Regions from separate parts of the Kocuria sp. KKT182 genome, predicted to be linked through region 2. Evidence: riboswitches for the same ligand, from Rfam matches in the RefSeq annotation. Region 2 holds a riboswitch; the other holds the start of a gene.
The links. A riboswitch is a leader RNA that binds a small molecule or an ion and turns the genes downstream of it on or off. The one in region 2 is predicted to bind cyclic di-AMP.

Region 1: another riboswitch for cyclic di-AMP. It lies ahead of ACZ2G1_RS10610 (C40 family peptidase); the one in region 2 lies ahead of ACZ2G1_RS03740 (C40 family peptidase).

The regions. Positions count from the first base shown of each region.
Region 1 covers NZ_CM145757.1:2,268,382-2,280,190, reverse strand. The annotation lists gene ACZ2G1_RS10625 (DUF305 domain-containing protein) at 1-161, opposite strand, end outside; gene ACZ2G1_RS10620 (DUF3105 domain-containing protein) at 362-859, opposite strand; one part of gene ACZ2G1_RS10615 (IS5 family transposase) at 872-1,338, opposite strand; one part of gene ACZ2G1_RS10615 (IS5 family transposase) at 1,338-1,677, opposite strand; cyclic di-AMP (ydaO/yuaA leader) riboswitch at 2,724-2,916, shown strand; gene ACZ2G1_RS10610 (C40 family peptidase) at 2,922-3,581, shown strand; gene lgt (prolipoprotein diacylglyceryl transferase) at 3,716-4,570, shown strand; gene ACZ2G1_RS10600 (bifunctional copper resistance protein CopD/cytochrome c oxidase assembly protein) at 4,904-6,841, shown strand; partial or broken gene ACZ2G1_RS10595 (cytochrome c biogenesis ResB family protein) at 6,958-7,272, shown strand; gene ACZ2G1_RS10590 (IS481 family transposase) at 7,268-8,263, opposite strand; gene resB (cytochrome c biogenesis protein ResB) at 8,367-9,689, shown strand; gene ccsB (c-type cytochrome biogenesis protein CcsB) at 9,703-10,776, shown strand; gene ACZ2G1_RS10575 (BlaI/MecI/CopY family transcriptional regulator) at 11,078-11,422, shown strand; gene ACZ2G1_RS10570 (M56 family metallopeptidase) at 11,419-11,809, shown strand, end outside.
Region 2 covers NZ_CM145757.1:821,449-833,257, forward strand. The annotation lists gene ACZ2G1_RS03725 (hypothetical protein) at 1-171, shown strand, start outside; gene ACZ2G1_RS03730 (hypothetical protein) at 168-296, shown strand; gene ACZ2G1_RS03735 (hypothetical protein) at 411-581, shown strand; cyclic di-AMP (ydaO/yuaA leader) riboswitch at 1,154-1,309, shown strand; gene ACZ2G1_RS03740 (C40 family peptidase) at 1,315-1,974, shown strand; gene ACZ2G1_RS03745 (DUF3105 domain-containing protein) at 2,759-3,406, shown strand; gene ACZ2G1_RS03750 (DUF305 domain-containing protein) at 3,403-4,086, shown strand; gene ACZ2G1_RS03755 (cytochrome c oxidase assembly protein) at 4,372-5,337, shown strand; gene ACZ2G1_RS03760 (heparan-alpha-glucosaminide N-acetyltransferase domain-containing protein) at 5,801-6,970, shown strand; gene ACZ2G1_RS03765 (hypothetical protein) at 7,504-7,722, shown strand; gene ACZ2G1_RS03770 (hypothetical protein) at 7,772-7,933, shown strand; gene ACZ2G1_RS03775 (aquaporin) at 8,321-9,229, shown strand; gene cydD (thiol reductant ABC exporter subunit CydD) at 9,415-11,809, opposite strand, start outside.

The sequences.
Region 1 (11,809 bases), 1.4 Mb from region 2:
TCCATCCGCGCCATGGCCGGTTGGGGAGAGGCCTGGGGCAGGTCCCATACCGATAGCCATCCGTACATTTGCCCGGCTTGGTGTTGCTGGGTGCGGGCGACGTCATAGGCCAGCTGACGGATTTCCGGGTCCTGTGTGCGGTCCCGGATCATCATGCTCATCTCAACGGCTTGCAGATGGTGGGCCTGTATGTCCCGGGCAAAATCAGCCTCCGAGCTTCCTCCAGATAGGCCAGAAGGCATCGGGGCGCTCAGTCGCCCTACGGCCCAGCCGCCGGCCACCAAGAGTATGGCGGCGGTGATAGCCAGCAGGGCCTGTTGGGATCCGCGTCCTGCTGGCCGGCTGGCCACGTCCTGCGTACTCATGCGACGCGGCCGGGACCGTCGAGTCCACCGGTGCAGGCTGCTCCGGGTTCGGGCGCCTGGGGAGACTGCCAGTACTTGGCGACGAAATCTGCGATGCGTTCGTCATCGGGCGTCTCCACGGTTACCTGGGCGCCCCAGGCGGAGAGGGCAATAGGCGAGTCCAGACCCTCGGAGGGGGAGACCACAGCGTGGGTGTCCGGCAAGATTTCTTGCAGGGTGGTGACTTCGTCCTCAGTCAAGGCCGAGGGATCGTAGGCGGCCCAGACAGCGCCGTGTTCCAGGGCATGCACAGCGTTCTCCTGGGGCACTTCTTGGGTGTAGACCCCGCAGTTGAGCCAGGTGCTGGCGTGATCACCGCCCACCGGAGGCTCTTGCTCATAGTCAACGGGGGTGCTCACATGCTCGGCATTGAGGTTTTCGAAGGTCTCCAGCCCCGCGATCTCAATGTCCTGGCGCGCCGGCGGAGGCGGGTCGTTGATCACCGCGACGGTCACTAAGAACTTGTTTCATAATGCGGTGAGGCGTCTGTGGCAGATCAGCGCGCAGGCCAGTTGCAGCAGTCCGAGATGGAGGTCGGCCCGGCGTTCCCACCGAGTCCGGAGTCGCTTGTAGGAGTGCAGCCAGGCGAAGCCGCGCTCCACCACCCAGCGATGCCGGCCCAGCCCGGAACCATGGGCGACGCCTCGACGGGCGATGCGCGGAGTGATCCCGCGGGCGCGCAGCAGCCGCCGGTACTTGTCGTGGTCATAGCCACGGTCCGCGAACAGTTCCCGGGGCTTGCGGCGGGGCCGACCACGCAACCCGCGGATCGGCGGAATCGAGTCGACCAGGGGCAACAGCTGGGTGACGTCGTTGCGGTTGCCGCCGGTGAGGGTGACCTGTAGCGGGATGCCGTTCGCCTCAACGATCAGGTGGTGCTTGGAACCGGGCCGGCCGCGATCGACGGGGCTGGGCCCGATGTGGTCCCCCCTTTGAGGGCCCGCACGTGCGAGCCGTCCACAGCGCACCGGTCTAGGTCCAGTGCCCCGGCCGCGCGCAGCTCAGCCAACAGCACTTCGTGTACCGCCGGCCACACTCCGGCCTCGGTCCAGTCCCTCATGCGCCGCCAGCAGGTCACTCCGGAGACGCCGAGCAGGTCCCGGGGCAGCTGGTTCCAGCCGAGCCCGGTCTTGAGCACGAACACGATCCCGGCCAGAGCTGTCCGGTCATCGGCGGGCTTGCGCCCTGGGTGCTGGTGGCGCCGGGGTGGGCGTGGTGGCAGCAACGGCTCGACTCGCTCCCACAGCGAGTCCGGTACGAGATCCCCCATCATGCCCACCAGGGTCACCGAGGACCCCGTCAGCACTCAAGGGCTACGTCGAACTCATTATGAAATGACCTCTAAGGAACCGACCAGGGCGACGGCGGCAACCGCACCTGTTCCCGTAAGAATTTTCCGCTTGCGAGCCGCTTTGTTTTCGGCGGCCCTGTGCGCCTCGAGCAGGGCAGCACGGTCCTGCCTCGCCGGCCCGGAATTCTTGGCACTACCCATGGTGTGATCTCCTCAAGGATTCAGTCAGTCCTCGTCTATGACGAGAAGACGCACCGGACCCGGTGCTGCCGTTGTAGTCGATGGCCCAGCTCAACCGGCCCACGCAGACGGCCTCGAGCTCGATAGCGCAGCTCGAAGCAAAGCTGATCGCTGCCTCCGGGGCCAGGATCCTAATCCGACGAATCTGTGAGGGTAACCCCCGCGGATCGACCTCGCTGAGATCCCTGTCCGCGACCAACCACGCAGAGGTCCCAGCCGGATCGGCGGGGGAGGACCCGAGGCCTGTCCCGCCCATGCCGGCACCACCCTTCTTCTCCGAGGATCTGAGGTTCAACAGATGACCGCTTTTACTACGGAAGATAGTATACGGTCGTCTGGGTTCGCATATCCCTCGTTGGTCTGCCCGGGGCCGGCAGCGCGCATGCTTCTCCGTGCGGTTGTCGCTCCCCTCGTTGCGGGGGTTGAATGCGTTCTGGCAGGTCTTGAGCGCCGGCCGAGTAAGACTGGCGTCGGAATCGGTGTGCCGGGCAAATATGTTGCCGGCGGCGGTCCTGGTGCCAATGCGGCACGGTGTGTGCGGACAGGCGTGCGTCGGTGCGGTCGGTGCAGCTCTCTGGGGATGCGCGAAGTAAGTGACGATGCATGCGACCAAATTGATCTTGCCCCTCCGCCTGGCCTCACAATCGTTGTGGCGCTACGGCGGCCTGCGCCAATGGGTGGCCGGCCCTGCGGCACGGTCGCCATGTCGGTCTTTATCGGGGTGTAACACTTGTCTACTATCTCCGATAGTATCCGGTCTGTGCCGATGATCGATCCGGTCGGCGCCCTCGTGCACATCGCCGAATTCTGCCGGTGCCCGAGGTTCCTGAAGAGAAATCGCTTGGCAGAAGCGGGGGAACCATTTTCGGTCCCGGTGATCCGGGGCCTTGGGGTTAAGTCGCCCAGGACGTATGCGTCCGGAGTGACCGGGTGTCTCCCACCCGCATCCGACAGCTCACCTCGTAGGCAAAGGGAGGAACTCACCCATGTCGCTTTTCAAGCACAACGCTGCCCGCCACCGCGCCGAGACCACCTCGCACGCGGTGCGCACCACCACGATCGCCGCCGCCGCCGGTGCCGCACTCATCGGCTCCATTGCTCCGGCCCAGGCCTACGCCGAGGTCCCCGCGGCCACGGCCACCGCCTACGCGGCCCCCGCCTCCGCACTGGCGACCTATTCCTCGGCGGCCTCCCCGGCCGTGGCCGCCCCGCAGACCGTCACCACCGCCTCCCAGGCCACGGCGGCACCCGAGCAGGCTGCTTCGACCGCGACGGTGTCCACCCAGTCGGCGGACATCACCGAGATCACCGGCGCCTCCGGGATCGTGGCCACCGCGATGCAGGGAGCCGGCACCGGCTACGTCTGGGGTGGGACCGCTTTCGGCGCCTGGGACTGCTCCGGCTTCACCAAGTGGGCCTACGCCCAGAACGGCATCGAGATCCCCCGCACCAGCTTCCAGCAGATCGCCGCAGCCACTCCCACCACGGCCCCTCAGCCGGGGGATCTGGTCTCCATGCGCGGAGGCAACCACATCGGCATCTACATCGGCGGCGGCAAGATGATCTCTGCCCTGAACCCCACCCAGGGCACCTTCGTCCACTCCGTCAACGACATGCCCCTGGACGGCTACTACACCTACCGCTGACCCGACCCCACAGCCGCGGCCGGCACCGGCCGCGGGCGGTCCGGAGGCATACGACCTCCACCATCTGCCACCCCACGACGAGCCGAGGCGAAACCCGCATGCTGCTGAGCGCCACTTCCCCGATCCATGCCCTGATGTCCGTCCCCGTCCGACAGGGCATCCCATCCCCGGACTGGCAGGGGTTCTCGGTCGGGCCGTTGACGATCCACGCCTACGCTTTGGCCATCCTGACCGGGATCGCCGCGGCGATGTGGCTGACGCTGCGCCGCTGGAAAGCGCGCGGGCTGGATCCGGAGATCGTGTGGGACGTGGTCATGTGGGCGGTCCCGATCGGGATCATCGGGGCCCGGGTCTACCACGTGCTCATCACGAACCCGGCCGGCTACTTCGGCCCCGGCGCCAATCCCGTGGACGCCCTGAAGATCTGGGAGGGTGGGCTGGGCATCATGGGGGCGGTGGCCTTCGGGGCACTGGCCGCGTGGTGGGTGTGCCGCCGCAACGGCATCCCCCTGTGGGTCTTCGCCGACGCCGCCGCTCCAGGGCTACTGCTGGCCCAAGCGATCGGGCGGTGGGGCAACTGGTTCAACCAGGAGCTCTTCGGCCGCCCCACGACCCTGCCGTGGGGCCTGGAGATCAACCCCGCCAACGCCAACTTCCCCGCCGGGTTACCCGCCGACACCCTCTTCCACCCCACCTTCCTCTACGAGTCCCTCTGGAACCTGGCCGGGGTGGTGCTGCTGCTGGTGCTGGACCGGAAGTTCCGTCTGGACGGCGGGAGGCTCTTCGCCCTCTACCTCATCCACTACGGGGTCGGGCGGATGCTCATCGAGCTGTTCCTGCGCATCGACCCGGCCCTGATGGTCCTGGGTCTGCGGGTGCACGTGTGGACTGCCCTGGGTCTCGTGCTGCTGGGCATTGTCATTTTCATTGCCGTCGCCATGCGTCGTCGCCGGACCGGCCTGGAGGCGACGGCACCGCCCTCGACCTGAGGCCACCGGAGCAGACCACTGCCACGGTGGCGACACCCCTGCGGTCCCGCCGCACTGGGATGGGGAGGATGATGTAGCTGGTTGCCCTCCCCATTCTTCCACCAGAATCTGGGATTGACCCGTGGCCGCCCGCGGCCCCCTGGTGAGGCGGCCTCCTCGGTCAGCCGCCCGGGGCCATAGAGGGCGAAGAGGACGTCGATCGTGGATAAGCCATGGGTGGCCTCCACCAGGACCGGTCTTCCTTTGCTCCTTCCTCGCCCGAGTTGGTGCGGTGAAACCCATCCAACTACTGTTTTCTATAGTAGATAGACCGTGGGGAGAGTCGAACACTTCATGCAACCGGTGCTCTGGGCTGGGCTTGCCGCTTCTGCGGTCACTGCGCTGATCCCTGCGCACGGTGACTCATCGATGTCCGGGGGAACGAACGACTTCGTGTTCTGGGCGCTGCCTGCGGCGAAGTTCGTGTTCAACGCCTCGGGCGCGGCCGTCACCGGCGCCCTGCTCCTGGCCTGTCTGGCGCTGGCGCCGGGCAGCCGTGAGCACGCCCGGGCGCTGAATCTTGCGGGCGTATCGGCGGTGGTGTGGATGCTTGCCGCGGTCGTGGCGGGCTTCATGGATTATCTGGACAACTGGGGCGAACCGGTGGCGTTCACCGAGTCCTTCGCCCGCCAGCTGGGCTACTTCTTCACCCACGTGGGCCTGGGTCAGTTGTGGCTGGCAACCATGGTGATCATCTCTCTCATCCCGTTGTTGTGCCTCGGGGCCCGGAGTCTTACGGTGACGACCGTAGCGGCGCTGCTGGCACTGGCGGGGTGGGTACCCCTGGCGCTGATGGGTCACCCGAACTACGGAGAGGGTCACGAAGCCGGGATCCTCGCCTTCGCGTTGCACATCATCGCGGCCGCCGCCTGGCTGGGCGGGCTCATTGCCTTGGTCGTTTTGCGCCCGGTCCTGGATGTCGAGCGGTTGCGCGTGGTGGCCGGACGTTACTCGACCCTGGCGCTGTTCGCTTTCTTTCTCCTGGTGTTCTCGGGTTACCTCAGGGCCCAGGCCACCGTCGGGGTCGCGGAGAACCTGCTCACCCCCTTCGGAGTGCTCGTGCTGATCAAGATCATCGCTGCCACTGCCGTGGGCTTGGCGGGATACCTCCAGCGCCGGTGGATTCTGACTCGCATGGGCCGTAGCGCTCCGGGCAGCGTCCGGTGGTTCTGGGCTCTGGTGGGCCTTGACCTGGTCCTGATGGGTGCTGCCTCGGCGTCCGCGGTGACACTGCTGCGCCGGGATGAGCCCGTCCCGGACGACCCGGTGGTGAACTACCGTCTCCTGGCGGAGAAAATGGCCGACGAACCACTGCCGCCGGCCCCCGAGGCCTCCACGTTCTTCAGCGAGACGGCGTTCGACCCACTGTGGTCGGCTGCGGTTGTGGCGGGCGTGCTCTGCTATGGGCTCGGCGTGCGGCGGATCCATCGCCAGGGCGGAACCTGGCCCGTGGCCAGGACGACGTCTTGGCTGACGGGAATGGTGGCGCTGTTCTACGTCACCAACGGCGGCGTCAATCAGTACCAGAACTTCCTGCTCAGCGCCCAGATACTGCTCCAGATGGCACTGATGGCGATCATTGGCCTGCTGCTGGCGCTAGCGCGCCCGGTGACACTGATCCTGCGCTCGGTACACGCCCGCCGCGACGGCAGCCGGGGCCTGCGGGAATGGGTCCAGATCGCAGGGGGCTCTCGCCTCGGCCAGTTGTTGGTCCGTCCTTCCGCGGCCACCGCTGTGCTGGTGATCTCAGTGCTGGCGTTCTACTTCTCAGCGTTGGTCGAATGGTCCGCCCGGGAACTTCTGGGCCACCAGTGGACGGTGATCTACTTCTTGGCCCTCGGATGCTTGTTCACCACGTCGATGCTCCGCTACCCCGACGGTTCGACGCAGAAGCAGCGGCGTTGCTGGGCCGCGCTGCTATTGGTGGCTGGGTTCTACGTTCTGTTTGGTGGCGTGATGGTTTCGGGCACGCACCTGTTGTCGGCGGATTGGTATGCGGCAATGGAACGGCCGTGGGGCATTGATCCGTTGGCGGATCAGCAGATCGGAGGCTGGTACATCCTCGTTCTCGGCATCGTTCAGGTGGCGAGCCTGGCCACCCGGTTGTTCATCTATCACCGGAATATGGCCTGGACTCACGAACGATCAGGTTTCTCTGCGGGGCCAGTGACCAGTGTGTCCTCAGTGAAATCGAGCATCGACCCCCTGTCGAAAGTTGAAAGGCCAATATGAGCACTCCCACCCGCAGCGGGCGGAACGGCACTGACAACGGTGTTGAGGGGCCCTCCTTCCCTGACCCGGGGCAGCGTGCAGACGATACCCAGCTGCCCGCGCTGGGGCCCCTGGGCATGGCCCGGTGGGCCTGGACGCAGCTGACGAAGATGAACACCGCCCTGTTCCTGCTGCTGCTACTGGCGGTCGCGGCGGTGCCGGGCTCGATCTTCCCGCAGCGGATCCAGGACCCGGGTGCGGTGGCCGACTACATCGATGCCAACCCAACCCTGGGGCCGTGGCTGGATCGGCTGCAGTTCTTCGACGTGTTCTCTTCGGCGTGGTTCTCCGCCATCTACATCCTGCTGTTCGTCTCTCTGGTCGGGTGCGTGCTGCCCCGGGCCGCCAAGCACTGGCGGGCTTGGCGGGCGCAGCCCCCGCGGACCCCTAAGTGTGATGTCCAGGGAGGTTGGTCAGGCGGGTGACCGGTGGCTGGCCTCCAAGTGCGGAGTGGGCTCGATGATGATTGTAGAAGTGCAGCCAGCCCGGTAGGGCATCGTCGCGCTCTGCCGTGGAGGGGTAGAACCGGGCGTAGGCCCAGCCATCGGCCAGGGTGCGGTGGAAGCGTTCGATCTTGCCGTTGGTCTGGGGCCGGTAGGGGCGGGTGCGTTTGGTCTTGATGCTCAGCTCGGCGCAGGCCTGGGCCCAGGCATGGGAGCGGTAGCAGGACCCGTTGTCCGAGAGCACCCGCTCCACGGTGACGCCCTGGTCGGCGAACCACGCCCTGGCTCGGCGCAGCACCCCGATCGCGGTGGCAGCCTTCTCATCGGTGCAGATCTCCGCGTACGCCATCCGGGAGTGGTCATCGATCACGGTATGCACGAAGGCGGTCCCGATCAGGGGGCCACGTACTGGGCCTTTGCGGCGTTGAGTATCGGTGGTGGCGCGGTTGCGGTCGCCTTGCTGCTTACCGAGGTAGCGCCAGCCACCTCCGTCGGGGATGTTGCCGAACTTGGTGACGTCGACGTGGATCAGTGATCCGGGATGGTCGTGTTCGTAGCGGCGCAGGGGTTCGCCGGTGACCCGGTCGATGCGGGAGAGCCGGTTGATCCGGCAGCGCACCAGCACCGCATGCACGGTCGAGGCCGGCATTCCGAGTCGGCCGGCGATCTGCACTGGGCCCAGCCGGTGTCGCCACCGCAGGGCCACGATCCTCCGGACCACCCCGGGGGCGGTCTTGGTCGGGCTGGTGCGCGGGCGAGAGCTGCGATCAGCCATCCCGGCTTGGCCTTCGGCCCGGTAGCGGTCGGCCCATTTCTTGGCCGTGCGGGCAGAGACCATGAACATCTTGGCCGCCGCGGCGTAGGTCCACTGATCCTCGACGATCAGCCGGGCCAGGCGTAGGCGTGTACGAGGGGTCAGGACGGCGTTAACGTGGGACATGAAGGCCTCCGGTGGGTGAAGCGGTGAACTAGACAGCTCCACTTCACTACCGGAGGCCTTCCCGTGTCAGCCCGACTCACCGCCTTGCGGCGGGACAACCTCCCTGGACATCACACCTAAGCGGCTGGGGCGGCTGCCCGAGCACCACCGCCTGGTCCTCGGTGGGCCCGCGGATGCCCCGGCCCCGAACAAGGTCGTGGCTGAGGCCGCCCGGCTGCTGCGCAAGCGCGGCTACCGGGTGGTCGTGCGCGACACAGGAGGACCGGCGCCGTCGGTGGCCGCCGAGCGCGGGATGTGGAAGGAGGTCGGCAACGTCGTCTTCCACCTGGCGCTGCTGGGGGTGCTGGTCTCCGTGGCGGTGGGGTCCCTGTTCGGCTACAAGGGGCAGAAGATTCTGGTGGAGGGCGAGTCTTTCGCCAACTCGTTGATCAACTACGACGCGTTCATCCCGGGCACGAACTACGACGCCGACCAGCTGGAGCCGTTCTCTCTCACCCTGGAGAACTTCGAGGTCGAGTTCTACCGCGACACCGTCGATCCCAGCCAGTACGGGACCCCGGTGGACTTCACCGCCGAGGTCACCGTCCAGGAACCCGGAGGACAGCCGCGGCAGGAGACCCTGAAGGTCAACGCCCCGGTCAACGTCGACGGGGTGAAGTCGTTCTTGATCGGCAACGGCTACGCCCCGGTCATCCGGGTGACCGACGGTAACGGGGACGTCGCCTTCGAGGGGCCGGTGGTGGGAATTCCTTCCGACGGGGTCTATACCTCCTCACTCGTGCTCAAGGCACCGGACGCCGCCCCGGACCAGCTGGGCTTCACCGGCCTGCTGCTGCCCACCGCGGTAACCGGAGAAGACGGGCTCCCGCGGTCGGCGGATCCGGGCCTGGCCAACCCGAAGCTGATTCTGTCCTCCTACTACGGGGACCTGGGGCTGGATTCGGGGGTACCGCAGAACGTCTACGTGCTCGACGTCGAAGGTCTCACCGAGCTCAACGGCATGCTCGCCCCGGACGGGCCGATCACCTTGGACGCCGCGGACCCTGTCTACGAGCTGCCCGAAGGCAAGGGCACCGTGGAGTTCCTCGACGTGAAGCGCTACGTGGGCCTGGACATCGTCTACGACCCCGGCAGGACGGGTGCCTTCGTGTCCTTCGTGCTGGCCTTCACGGGGTTGCTGATGTCGATGTTCATCTCCCGCCGCCGCGTGTGGGTGAGGGCATCGGAAGGCGTCGACAAGGACGGGGAGCCAGCCACAATCCTGGAGTACGGTCTGTTGGCCCGCGGGGAGGACCCGCGGCTCACGGCCGAGGCGCAGCGGCTGGGCGAGCTGTTCACCGAACAGTGGGGCAGCGCGCGTCCGCCCGCCGGCGCTGTTACACACCACAAGACGAGCAGGGCCCGCAGCGGTCCGGCCCACGACTGAGAGGACACCACCGATGACCGTCAACGAGAGCCTGGGTGCCTGGAGCGCACTGTTCATGCTCCTGGCCGCCATGACCTACCTGGTGGCCTTCGTGGCCTTCGCTTGGGACATGGCCTCCCACTCCAAGACCCTGCGTCGAGCCGAGCAACACAGCGGACAGGAAGGGCAGCTGGTCGGCGCGGCGACCACTGCCACCGTGAACACGGTGGAGGCCGCCGACACCCGGGCCGGGTTGGGCACCGGTGAACGCGGCCGCGGGTACCAGGCTTCCGCCCAGGCGGTGCTGGCCGACCACGTCGCTGACTCCTCCATGCGCTACACCGGGACCCGCCGCCCGGCGGCCCGGGCGGCCGTGACCGTCATGGTCCTGGCCTTCACCCTCCACGCCGTGGCCGTGGTGACCCGGGCGGTTGCTGCCGGGCGGGTGCCCTGGGGCAACATGTACGAGTTCTCCACCACCGGGGCCCTGGTGGTGACCGGGGTCTACCTCGTCTCCTTGGTGGTGCGCGACCTGCGCTTCGTGGGCACGCTCGTGTCCGGGCTCGTGGTGATCATGCTGACCGCGGCCACCATCGGGTTCCCCACCCCGGTGGGCCCACTGGTGCCGGCGCTGCAGTCCTGGTGGCTGGTGATCCACGTGTCCATCGCCGTGGCCGCCTCCGGGATCTTCACCATCACCTTCGCCATGGCCATCCTGCAACTGCTGCAGGCCCGCCGGGAGAAGGCGATCCTGGGCGGCGAGACCCCGGGCATGGGATTTCTGCGGATGGTGCCCTCCGCCCAGGCGCTGGAGAATCTCTCCTTCCGGCTCAACGCTGTCGGCTTCGCGTTCTGGACCTTCACTCTGGCCGCCGGTGCGATCTGGGCCGAGCAGTCCTGGGGCCGGTACTGGGGCTGGGACGTCAAAGAAGTGTGGACGTTCGTGATCTGGGTGGTCTACGCCGCCTACATGCACGCTAGGGCCACCCGCGGGTGGACCGGCACCCGCTCGGCGTGGCTGTCGATCGTCGGGTACCTGTGCGTCATCTTCAACTTCGCCGTGGTCAACACCGTCTTTACCGGCCTGCACTCCTACTCCGGGTTGTGAGCCGGACTCGTCCACCCCGTCGTCTGCCCCGCCGTCCGGAACCGCCGATGGAACTCGCTCTTGCTGGGGCGCTGAATCTGAGGGCCTTGGGGCTGCGAGCACCGACGGGCGTGAACTCTCGTCCCGCCGATGGCATCCCCCCAGCACGGATCTTGGTCCGGTGATTTGCCTGGCGTTACCGGTGCCAGATATCAGTTCGCCACCGTGCTCTACTATGGAGCCTAGGATTAGTGTCGGAGGAACGGCGCGACACGGGAAAGGGGCCACGGTGCATCGTTTGGGGCAGTTGGAGTCGACCATCATGGAACGCATGTGGTCGCGGTCGGAGTCGGCCTCGGTCCGGGACATCCTGGTGGATCTGCAGCGTGAGCGCGAGATCGCGTACATGACCGTGAAGACCGTCATGGACACCCTCCGCCGCAAGGGGCTGTTGACCAGGGAGCCGGATGGACGCGCGTTCCGCTACCGCCCGACCCAAACCCGTGAGCAGTACACCGCCGCGCACATGGGAGAGGTCCTCGCCGGTGGTAGCGACCGCAAGGCCACACTGTTGCACTTCCTGGATCAGATCCCGGCCGAGGATCTGGCCGAGCTGCGGGAGGTGCTCAACCGGGGTGCCGGTCCCGAGGCTGAGACGGCCCCGTGACGGCGCCGCTGCTGCTCGTCGGCTTCGCGGTCTTGGCCGTGGTGGCAGGCCCGTTGCTGCGCCAGGGGACGTGGGCTGACCGGTCGCCGCGACTGGCGATCTTTGCCTGGCAGGCAGTGAGCGTTTCTGCCGTGTTGAGCGTGATCCTGGCCGGCGTGTCTCTGGCGATGCCGGTGATGCCCACGACAACCGGGGTGGCCGACTTCCTGCAAGCCTGCGCGCTCGTGCTGCGTCAGCAGTACTCGACCCCCGGTGGTGCCGCCCTCAGCACGGCCGGGGCGATCCTGGTGATCCTGGTACTGGGGCGCGTGCTCTACTGCCTGGTCGCCGAGCTGTTGTCTGCACGTGGCGACCGGCTCAAGCAGCTGGGGTCGTTGTCGTTGATCT
Region 2 (11,809 bases):
TGGCGGATCCGCTGGAACAACCCGCGCATCCACACCCCACACCACCGCAAGAGCTGGCTGGCGTGCCCCGACCACTGCGAGAACCTCGAGAGGTTCCTCCGCGCCCAGGGCTTCTGGAAGGACACCGTCCCGCTCGGCCAAGACGGGCCCGCCGGGCAGGACCGACCGTGAGCGACGACCGGTTCCAGCTCAGCGGGAAATGGCTCGACTTCTCTCTGTGGGCCGGCGCCGCCGCGGCGGTCTCCGTGGACCTGGCCGACTGGCAGATGGACCGCAACGACCACCCCCTCGGGTAGAGGCGGTCATTTCGCAAGGGCTTGGCAGGCGTCGCCACGGCGAGGCGGATATCTTGTTGGCGTCTCGAGCGGCCGATGCCGTTGCCCGCTCGCCCCGCCGATTGGAGGCCCCCTGTGAAGCGCACCATCACCATCACCGCCCTCGTCCTGGGGTGCGCCCTGGTCCTGCCCGGATATACCGGCAGTATCGAGGAAGCAGCAGACGAAGCATCCTCCGGATTTCCCGTTGCCGCAAACGGAATCAACGTCTTGGAGGCGGCCGTGTCGATGCCGTCTGAACACTGACCCCCGGGCGTGCTCCTAGGGCCATGCAGTCGAATCACCTGCCGGAGAACACATCGATTCCTGTCCTGCCCTTGAGCGTGCCCGTTATTCCTCTACACGCTGAAGGCATGAAGATTCGATGAAGAAATGTGCTTCGTTCGGATGGCGGATTACGGCAGACATGAGCGCGCGCTGAATTTATCCTCCGATATCCTCCGAAGCCTCCGCCCGAGAGCCTCGATCGCTTTTCTTGCCCTACGCGCGGAAACCGCCCACCGCAGCCACCGGCGGTCTCCCAGTGCTGACAGGCCGCCGCAGGCGTGCCGAGGGTGTGCATCTTCGGGCCCATCAGGGACTCTCCCCGGCCATGCCCCCGCTAACGGTGAACACACTGATGTTCCCGCCCGAAACGAAGCTCCACTGGGCCGGGAACACGTTGCTGAGCACCCTCGGCAACCAAGACGACCACCCGATCGGCGGCCGTGACCAAAACGTGACATTAGGGGGTGGGCCCTGTATTGTCCTCCTCGTGCCGAGAGCTGATCTTCTTGGCGCCCCCGTGGCACATCGCCGAGTTCTGCCGGTGCTCGGGGTTCCTGAAGAGAAATCGGTTGGCAGAAGCGGGGGAACCATTACCGGTCCCGGTGATCCGGGGCCTTGGGGTTAAGCCGTTCAGAGCGCGTGCGTTCTGCGGCCGGGTGTCTCCCACCCGCATCCGACAGCTCACCTCGTAGGCAAAGGGAGGAACTCCACCATGTCGCTTTTCAAGCTGAACGCTGCCCGCCACCGCGCCGAGACCTCGTCCCGAGCTGTGCGCACCACCACCATCGCCGCCGCCGCCGGCGCAGCGCTGGTGGGCTCCATCGCTCCGGCCCAGGCCTACGCCGAAATCCCCGCCGCCTCCGGGTCCTCCTATGCGGCTCCGGCCTCGGCGATGGCCGATCTGGCCTCCTACACCTACCAGGCCCCGGTCGCCGCGCAGCCCGCCGCCCCCGCCGACCAAGCCCCGGCCCCGCAGCAGAGCGCCGCCACCTCGAGCGTGAGCCCGCAGTCCACCGCCATCACCGAGATCGCCCCGGCCGCCGGCGGCATCGTGGGCACGGCCATGCAGGGCGTGGGCACCGGCTACGTCTGGGGCGGGACCTCCTTCGGGGCCTGGGACTGCTCCGGATTCACCGGCTGGGTCTACGCCCAGAACGGCATCGACATCCCCCGCACCAGCTTCCAGCAGATCGCCGCCGCCACCCCGACGTCCAACCCGCAGCCTGGTGACCTGGTGTCCCAGAACGGCGGCAACCACATCGGCATCTACATCGGTGGCGGCAAGATGGTCTCGGCGCTGAACCCGACCCAGGGCACCTTCGTCCACTCCGTCAACGCCATGCCCGTCGACGGGTACTACACCTACCGCTGAGCCGGACTCGCTGCTGCGGTGCCCCACGGGGTCACCGCAGCAGATCCCCGGACCGCTCTCACCCGGGGCCGGGCCGCCTCTACCTCACGCGCACCTGCTGTGCCCTTCACCTGCTGCGCCCTTCACCTGCTGCGCCCTTCACCTGCTGCGCCCTTCACCTGCTGCGGGAGTGCTTCTTTCCGAAAGCACCCCCGTCGGACATCGGTCGTTTCGGTGACACCGTCCGGGATCAGGCCTGCACTGGGGCGGTGAGTGATGCGCTGGGCGCGGCCGGAACCAGTTTCCGCGGCTAACCGGCCGATCACTTGAGTCCGGCGCCCGCGTCTCCACCGTCCAGACCTAGACCGGTGTCCTCGTCGACTGCTCCCCGGGGGCGCCCACACCGGGGTCCATCCCGGCGGTGGCGAGGCCGTGCACGGCGGCTGGAACGGCCACCAGGCGGTCCTCGACAGCGTCAACGTCGGCTCCGGGCCGGTCCAGGTTTGCCTACGCTGAGCCGGTTCAGGCATCACATACTCCGGGTGCGTCCTCTTTGAACGACCAGCGAGGAGTGCGCACCCGGTCCTTACTTCCCGCCCCAGGCCGGGATCTCCTGCGTCGTCGTCGTTAGCCACCGAGGACGCGCCTCTCCTGCGCTCGAGGATGCACACTCGCCCACATGTCCAGGAGTGGGTGGTGGACGATCTTCCCAAGAAGGCCTTGCAGGAAAGGCTCAGCGCAGTGGGCTACTGTCCTGCCCGTTCATGAGGAGCAAGACCCTTTTTGGGCCTTTCAAGGAGGACGCATGGCTGGTGGTACGGACCCGGAGCGGGCGCGGCAGGAACGCGCTGCGCTGCTGGAGAAGCACTGGGCGGCCGATGCCCGGGCCACCCGCAGGCGGCGGGTCCTGGCGGGCGCGGGTGCGGTGACGGCTGTCGCGGCGGTGGCGGCCCTGGTGACGGTGGCGGTGATCAACGATCCCCCGCCCCAGGCGCGGGAGGACATCGAGATCGCCGGGCTGCAGACCTTCGAGGGCCTCGGCAACTCCCATGTGGAGACCGCGGTGGACTACGAGCAGTCCCCTCCGGTGGGCGGGGACCACGCCAGTGACTGGCTCAACTGCGGGGTCTACACCGAGCCGGTGCCCGAGGAGAACGCCGTGCACGCCTTGGAGCACGGGGCAGTGTGGGCCGCCTACGACCCCTCGGCCCTGTCCGAGGACCAGGCTGAGGCCCTGCGCCAGGCTGTCCCGGACACCTACGTGGTGCTCTCCCCCTACGAGGATCTGGGCGCCCCCATCATGGTCTCGGCGTGGGGGGCTCAGGTCGCCCTGGACTCCCCGGAGGATGAGCGCCTGGAGCAGTTCGTGACCAAGTACTGGCAGTCCCCCGACGCCCCGGAGCCCGGGGCATCCTGCACCGGCGGCATCGATGCCCCCAGCCGGGTCGCATGAGCACCAGCACCACCGGCGCCGCCTCCAGGAGCTTGGCAGGGCACCGGGGACGGTGGGTCCTGCTGGTGCTGGCGGCCGTGCTGTTGGTGGCGGCCGGCTGGGCGGTGGGGCAGCTGAGTGCTCCGAGGTCCTCCACCCCGGCGGAGGGCAGCCCGGAAGCCGGGTTCGCCCGCGACATGCAGACCCATCACCTGCAGGCGGTGGAAATGAGTTCCCTGGTCCGTGACCGCACGGAAGACCCGGAGATCCGCCGGTTGGCCTACGACATCTCCCGCACCCAGCAGCAACAGGTCGGGCAGATGTACGGGTGGCTCTCCGTGTGGGGGTTGCCCCAGGCCTCGTCCCAGCCGACCATGGCCTGGATGGACGACGGCGCGCAGGACCACACGTCCATGCCCGGTATGGACTCCACGGCCCCGGGCCTGGACGCGCGAATGCCGGGTATGGCCACCGCCGAGCAGCTGGCCGAGCTCCAGGACGCCCAAGGCCGGAAGGCCGAACGGCTCTACCTCGAGTTGATGATCCCCCACCACCAGGCAGGTGCGACCATGGCCCAGGCCATCCTGGAGCGCACCGACCATCCCGTGGTGACGTCCCTGGCGCAGTCGATCGCCACCAGCCAGACCTCCGAGATCGACTACATGGAGGACCTGCTGGCCGAGCGACGCACCCCATCATGATGTCCATCCGCACGCCAGGATCAGCACACGTGGCCGGGCCCGTGAAAAGGCTGACGGGCTCAGACGTGAACCGGTCTCCAGGTTCGGCCCAGCTGTGCGCCGGGACCGGAATCCACCGGGGTTCTTCGGCCGCCACCTCCGAGATCCCATGGAAGTCCGGGAAGGGGCCGGTGGGGCACGCCCGCCCCACCGGCCCCGGTCCTGAGCTCAGGGCCCGATCAGGACCCCGGGCCCGTTCTGTGGCGTGCGAAAATGCGACCCTGGCAGTCGATGCTCTCCGTGACCATGGTTGACCCCAGCGTGGAAGGGCCGGTCTGGGTCCCGACCGAGCCCCCGAGTCTGGAGAACTTCCTGGCGCCCACGATGCAACCGATCCCGCTCATCCCGGCCATCGCGCTGGTGCTGGCTGTGCTGTATCTGGCCGGAGCAACCCGGCTGTGGACAGCACGGCGGCGGTGGTCGGTGTGGCGGACCCTGTGCTTCCTCACCGGGTGCGCGGCCACCGCGGTCACCATGGGCGCGGGAATCGAAGGCTACGGGCTGCGCATGTTCTCCGTGTTCATGTTCCAGCAGCTGACTTTGATGATGTTCGTCCCAGCGCTGCTGGTCCTGGGCAGCCCGGGCACTCTGCTGCTGCGGGCCACACCCCACCGCGGACCCGGCGCCGTGGTGCTGCGTCTGGCCCTGTGGGGTTTGCGCTCCCGCTGGGGCAGGCTCGCCATCCACCCCGCCTTCTTGGTCCCGCTGTTCTTGGTCAGCTTCTACGGGGTGTATCTCAGCGATCTGGACGACCGGCTGCTGCCCACCTGGTACGGCCACATCGGGCTGGAACTGCTGTTCTTGGCCTCCGGGATCCTGTTCACCGTTCCGTTGCTGTCGGCCGATCCATTACCGATCAAGCAGACCTACGGCAGTCGCTTGGCCGACATTGTCCCCGAGATGCCGCTGCACGCCTTCTTCGGCGTCATCGTCATGATGGCCCCGCTACCCGTCGTGGAGTTCTTCGCCACGCCCCCCGCCAACTGGGGCATCGACCCGATGGCCGATCAGGTCCTGGCCGGCTCGTTGGCCTGGACCTACGGAGAATTGCCGTCCCTGCTGATCCTGCTGTTCATCATGGCCCAATGGCACCGCGACGATGCGCGCAAAGCCGCCCGCGACGAGACCGAGACCGCCGTCAGGGGCACCCCGGAATTGGATGCCTACAACGCCTACCTGGATCAGCTGCAGCAGCGCACCGAGAACCGCTAGCCCCCACGGGAACCGGCTGACGCCGGCTGGAACGGGCAGGGACGCCGACGCGACCCGCCCGCCCCTGCCGTCATCTAGTGCGTGGTCTGCCGGTGGTCTGCAGGGCCCTGTCTGGCCAGGGACTCAGCTCAGGGTGTGGACGACCCGGACGCCGGCCTTCTCCGCCGGTTCTCGCCCGGTTGTACATCCGTGGTGCTGATATTCGCGGGGCCGGAGAAAACCGTCCGCAACTCGGCGCAGCGGTCCTGGAGGCGAGAACTGCTTCCACAGCCAGGACACAGGAAAAGGATAACCCTGGGCTAATCCGCCTTGGTGGGATGGAGGTTGAGAGGGGCCCGCAGGTCCGGGCCGGTGGGCGGGACCCGCCGGTACATCCGAGAGAAGGAACGCACCAGCATGGTCAACATCCACCACCCGAATTCGGGGACGCGGGGACCAACAGGGGGGCTCAGTCCTCCCGCTGGTGAAGAAGCCACGGCTGGTGGGGGTCGACGCCGCTCGGGGTCTGGCCCTGCTGGGGATGTTCTCCATCCACATTCTGCCCGCCTGGAACCCTGAGACCTACGAGGTCACCCTGCAGTGGCAGCTGTTCGCCGGGCGCGCCGCGGCCCTGTTCGCCCTGCTGGCCGGGGTCGGCCTGGCGTTCTCCACCGGCGGGCGCACATCCCATCGGGGCCGGACGATGACCGCCGATCGGGTGGGGCTGTTCATCCGGGCCGTGCTGATCACCGTGCTGGGTCTGCTCGTCAACCAGCTCATGCCCGGCGACCCGCCCGCCTACAACATCTTGCTCTACTACGGGATGTTCTTCCTGCTGGCCATCCCCTTCCTGCACCTGCCCGCCCGCACCCTGTTCGTCCTCGCCGGGGTGAGCGCCGTGCTCACCCCCGTGCTGATGCTGTCCCTGCGCGGGGTGCTGCCGGCGATGGAGACCTACAATCCCACGATCACCGGGGTGCTCACCGACCCCGGCACCGTGCTGTCCCAGGTGCTGTTCACCGGCACCTACCCCGCCGTCCCCTACCTGACCTACCTGCTCGCCGGCATAGCCATCGGCCGGCTCAACCTGCGGTCCCTGCACGTCCAGGGCCGGCTGTTCACGGCCGGTCTGATCCTGGCCCTGGCCGCGTGGCTGGTCTACTGGGTGCTGATCCTCCAGGCCGGCGGCTACGACCAACTAATGAGCTCCACCCCGTCGCTGAGCCACGAACAGATCGACGAGATCATCATTTGGGGCCCCGACCCCGTCCTGCCCGACACCACGTGGTGGTGGCTGTTGATCCCCGGCCCGCACACCAACACCCCGATCGCCATCCTCTACGGTCTCGGCTCCGGCACGGCCGTGCTGGGGGCGTTCCTGCTCATCGGGCGGAAGGCCGGCGCCTGGCTGCTGCCGCTCAGTGCTGCGGGCTCCATGACCCTGACCCTCTACACGGCCCACCTGCTGGCCTTGGCCGCGATGGTGCACTACGAGGTGCCCCTGCTGTGGTTCCTCATTCACGCCATCGGGGCGGCGGTGTTCGCCGTGGCCTGGCAGCGCGCCTACGGGCAAGGCCCGCTGGAGCGGGCCCTGGCCCGGACCGCCGGCGCGGGGCGCGGGCTCGTCCTCGCCCCCGGTCGTCGCGAATCCTGAGCCCGGACGCGGCTGCAACAGCGGCTGGTTCCCATCGAGCCGGCGATATCGGTAGCGGACACCAAAAACACCCCTACGGACCCCACGGAAGTAAACCGTGCCTTCGCCGGTCGGCCCCTGCTGGGCCACCGGTTCGGTAGTCACGACGACGAACCGGTCCGGCCTTCCGGGCCCGTCGTGGTCCGGGTGCGCCCATTCCTCCGACGGGTGCCCTGCCGTCGGATCCGATCAGCAGGCCAGCGAACATTTTGGGTACCCGAGACAGAACATGAGCACGCCGCCATTGGCCGGCAGGGCACCTGCATGGGCTTTTCGACTGCGGGGCTGGGATCATGTGACGAGGATCGGCACGTGATTCCAGCCCCGTGACGCACGGTGCAGAGGCTCGATGGGCTCAGGCCCTGGAGGCTACCGGGGTCCTTGACCGGTCACCGATGGGCAGGCGGCATAACCCTCTCGGCATCGGTTGCGCCCCTGCAAGGTGGCGCTGGACCTGGATGCCGGCAGACGCGCCGCGGGATAACAGATGCGGGGTGGCCCAGGTACACGACCTGCACCTGTGGACGCTGACCTCGGGGATGAACGTGGCCACCGCCCACCTCGTCGCGGTGCCCGGTGCGGACCATCAGAAAGTGCTCGGCGGTGCTCAGGACGTGTTGAGCGAGCGGTACGCAATTGTGCACGCCACCTTGCCGGCGGGAACCCGCCGACTGCGCCAGTTGCCACGACCTGACCTGGTAAAGGCAGCCTGAGACGGTCCACCCGTGCGACGGCGACTTAGCCACCACCGACGGTGGGCGCATGAATCTCAACTACGCCACCTCCCCGACCGAGAAGTCCCAGGACCATACCGGCTCTATCGTGCCGCTGCTGGGCTTCAGACCCGAGGCCGAGGACCTCCCGGCACTGATCGACCAGTTTGGCATCTTTGACATCACCACCACAGCCCTGAGTCTGCGCTGACCCGTAATCATCGGCCCGACCGGGGGTTCCTGATGGACCCACCGGTCGGGCCGACCGCCGTCCCAGCACCTACTCATTCCCCGTCCAGGACCGGTGGGGTGGCAGACTCATCACATCCCGGCCCGCCGCCCCAGCCACTCCTGACCCGATGGGCTGTTCCTCGCTGGGGTCGGCCCCACCAGGAAGTCCTTCATCTGGTGGAGCCGCCCCTTCGCCGACAGGGACGCGACCGACCAGCAAGGACCTGCCGTGGGATCGACACGTTTGGGTCCGTGTTCAAGGACCATTCAGCTAACCGTGGTCGTATGGCAACGGCGCCCGGCGCCCGGACTTGCTGACCCATCATCTTGGCACTGCCGTGTCGAGCGACCTGCAGGAGAACCCCTTATGACTGACAAGACCTCGGGACCCGCTGTTTCGGGATCCACCGCGCCTGCCCGTGCTGCGGAGACGGCCGCCCCCGACTTCCAGGATCTGGTGGCCCCGGTCCCGGATGCGGTGCGCAAAGAGTCCGTCGCCGTCGGGGTGAGCCGGGCCCCGTCTGCCGGTGCCCGGTGGGCGGCGGAGTTCGCCGGTACTACCGTGCTCGTCTTCGCTGGGGTGGGCACGGGGATTTTCGCCACCCAGGTGATTGATTCCGCATTGGGCTTCGGGCTGGGGCTGCTGGCGGTACTGGTGGCTTTTGGACACGTCTCCGGGGGACACTTCAATCCGGCAGTGACCCTGGCGGCGGTCGTGTCCGGGCGCACTCCGGCCAAGGTCGCCCTCGGCTACGTGGTGGCCCAGGTGCTCGGGGCGCTGGTCGCGGTGGGCATGCTGTGGGCGGTGCTGATGACACTGATTGATGCCTCCACCACCGCCCAGGCCTTGGGGGCGGTGGCCAACGGCTACGGGGAGAACTCCACCTCCCAAGCCGGTTGGTCCACCGTGCTTCTGGTCGAGTTCGTGGCGACGACGCTGTTCGTCCTCGTGGTCCTGGGCTCGACAGCCCCACGGGCCAACGCGGTCCTGGCCCCGGTGGCGATCGGGGCGAGCTTCGCCTTCCTGCTCACCATCCTGGCGCCTTTCGACGGCGGGTCGCTGAATCCGGCCCGCTCCACCGGCACCGCGGTTATCGGGGGTGTTGAAAGCCTGTCTCAGCTGTGGCTGTTTTGGGTTGCCCCGTTGCTGGGGGGTCTGGTGGCGGGTCTGATCTACCGTGTGGTAGATCTGGGCCGCTCACCCCGCCGCGCCACCGTGCCGCCCGCCGAAGACGCCACAGCGAGCACCGACACCTCCATCGCCCCGGGAGCGTGAGGGAGCCGAGCGGTGTCTCGTCACGGGATGGTCCTACTCGCCATGGCGTCTTCTCGGAGCCTTCCGGATTAACCCGTGCCAGCGCAGGTCAGCCGGGCGCCGGCGCTGAGGACGGGTCGAGCAGAGTCCCCGGAAGGGCTGTATCCCATCTGGGACGCCTGGAATTTTCTGCGTTGGCGGGACGGTCAGGGAACACGCGTCAGTGACCGGTCGCCGTTTCTAGCCTGCGCATGGTCACTGGTCTGTGCATGGTCACTGGGCTGTGGTGCGCAGTGCTGGTGCGCTCCTGGCAGGTGGAGGCGAACGTCTGCTCCAGTGCGTTGTTCGGCGTGGTGGGTCACGAGCACGACGATGCGGTCGGACAGTGCTGAGCGCAGGTCGGAGATCAGCGAGTGGGCAGCGGGTGCGTCGAGGTGAGCGGTGGGTTCGTCGAGGAGCAGGACGTCGGCGCGGGTGAGCAGCGCCCTGGCGACGGCGATGCGTTGTCGTTGGCCTCCCGAGAGGCTCCCTCCGCTCGGGCCGACTGGTGTGTCCAGGCCCTGGGGCAATCCACCCATGAAGGACTCCAGGCCCACGCGGGTAAGGACCTCATGCATGTCCTCATCGGTGGGCCGATCGTTTTTCCCCCGGGCGAGCAGGAGGTTCCCGCGGATGGTGGAGTCGAACAGGTGTGCCTCCTGGGGGCACCAGGCGAAGCGTCGCCGCAGCTGCCGGGCGTCGAAGGTGGTGCTGTCGGAGCCGTTGACCTGCCATGAGCCCTCCGCGGCGGGCAAGTGGCCCAGGAGGGTCGCCAGCAGGGTGGATTTGCCTGAGCCGGAGGGACCTTCAACGACGAGCCACCGGCCCCGGCGCACGGTGGCCTGGAGGTGGCGGAATGCCGGGGCCGGCGCCTGCGGCCAGGTGACGGCCAGGTCGGCCAGCGTCAGCTCTTGGACCTGAGCCGGAACCAGCCCGGCGGGGGGCCGAGGTCGCTTATGGCGGGTGGTTGTGGCGGTGACGGCATGGACCTTGCGCAGCGACTGGGCCAGCGCGGGCCACTGCTGTACCGCATCGACCGCGCCGAGCAGCGGATCGATCAGGCCCAGGGGCAGCAGCACGAGTGCGGCGACGACCGGTGCGGAGATTGTGCCTGCCGCCCGGGCTTCGGCGGTGGTTGCCAGCATGAGCACGGAGGAGAGGGAGCAGGCCAGCACCACGACGGCCTCGCCCAGGCCCCGCGCCCAGGCAGTGGACCGGGTTGCGGTGTCCGCGGACTGCTCGAGGTCGTCGAGCCGGGCGAGCATGTCCTTGGCTCGATCGTTGGCGCGCAGCTCGTCGGAGGCGGCGACCATCGCGGCGAAGCGGCGGATCACGCTGGAGCGCACGACGGTGAGGTGGCGGGCCGCGGATCGGTCGGCCAGCAGCGCCGCGACGGGCCCGGCGAGCAGCCCGCCGAGGACGGCGACCAGTAGCGTGGGCACCGCGCTGGGGCACAGGGCCATGACGGCGACGACAGCCCCCAGGGCGGTGCCGGCCCCGGCCATCGGTGGCAGCAGGACCCGGGGGGCCAGGTCGCGGACCCGGTCGGCGGCGTCGACCAGGTGCTCCAGGGCCGCCCCACCGGTGGCTAGAACCCGGGAGGCCAGGCCTCGGGCGGCCAGCCCGGCCCAGATCCGGGACCTGAGCTCGGTGGTGGCGGACAGGACGGCGTCGTGGGTGGCCAGTCGTTCGGCGTAGCGCAGCACGGCGCGGCCGATGCCGAAGAAGCGGACGCCGACGATGGCGACCATCAGGTACATGATTCCCGGCTGCTCGCTGGCGCGCACGATTAGCCAGCCCGACAGCGTGGTGAGGGCGGCGGCGAACAGGGCTGAGGCCGTCCCCAGGGCCGCTGCCCCCAACATGCGCCAGCGAGTGGAGGCGAGGAACGCCCTGAGCTCGCCCAACGCACCACCGGAGGTCTCGGCGAGTGAAGAAGTGAACGCCTCGCCCTGGCGATCGGAGGCCTGCTGCTCCTCCGGGGCGGTGGTTCCTGGCTGGCGATGCGCCCCCTCCCCGCGGGGGCTGGCGGGCTGCCCCAGGAGCACTTTCTGGTCGGCGAGGGCGGTGATCTCGGTTTCGTGGGAGGCCAGGATCACGGTGGTGGTGCCGCGCAGGTTGTCGATGAGGTTTCTGATGCGGTGCGCGTTGGTGGGATCGAGGTGGGCGGTGGGCTCGTCGAGGAGCAGCAGCCGGGCCCCGGCGGTGATGCGGACCAGGCCCCGGGCCAGGCCCAGGCGGCGCAGTTCCCCGGGGCTGAGTTGGTTCGGGTCCGCCTCGGCCAGCCCGGTCAGTCCGACTCGCGCGAGGGCGTGGTGGGTGGAAGCGGTGTCGTGGGCGTAGAGCTGGATCTCGTCGAGGACGGTCTCGCCGACGGTGTGGATGTGCTGAGGCACCCAGGCCACTGCAGCCGGGTCGATCCCGTGGATGGTTCCTTTTTGGGCTTCGATGGTTCCGGCGAGGACCCCGAGCAGGGTGGATTTGCCGCTGCCGCTGGGGCCTTCGACGCTAGTGATAGTTCCGGAAGGGATTTCGGCGTCGAGACCGGATACTGCTGGGGAG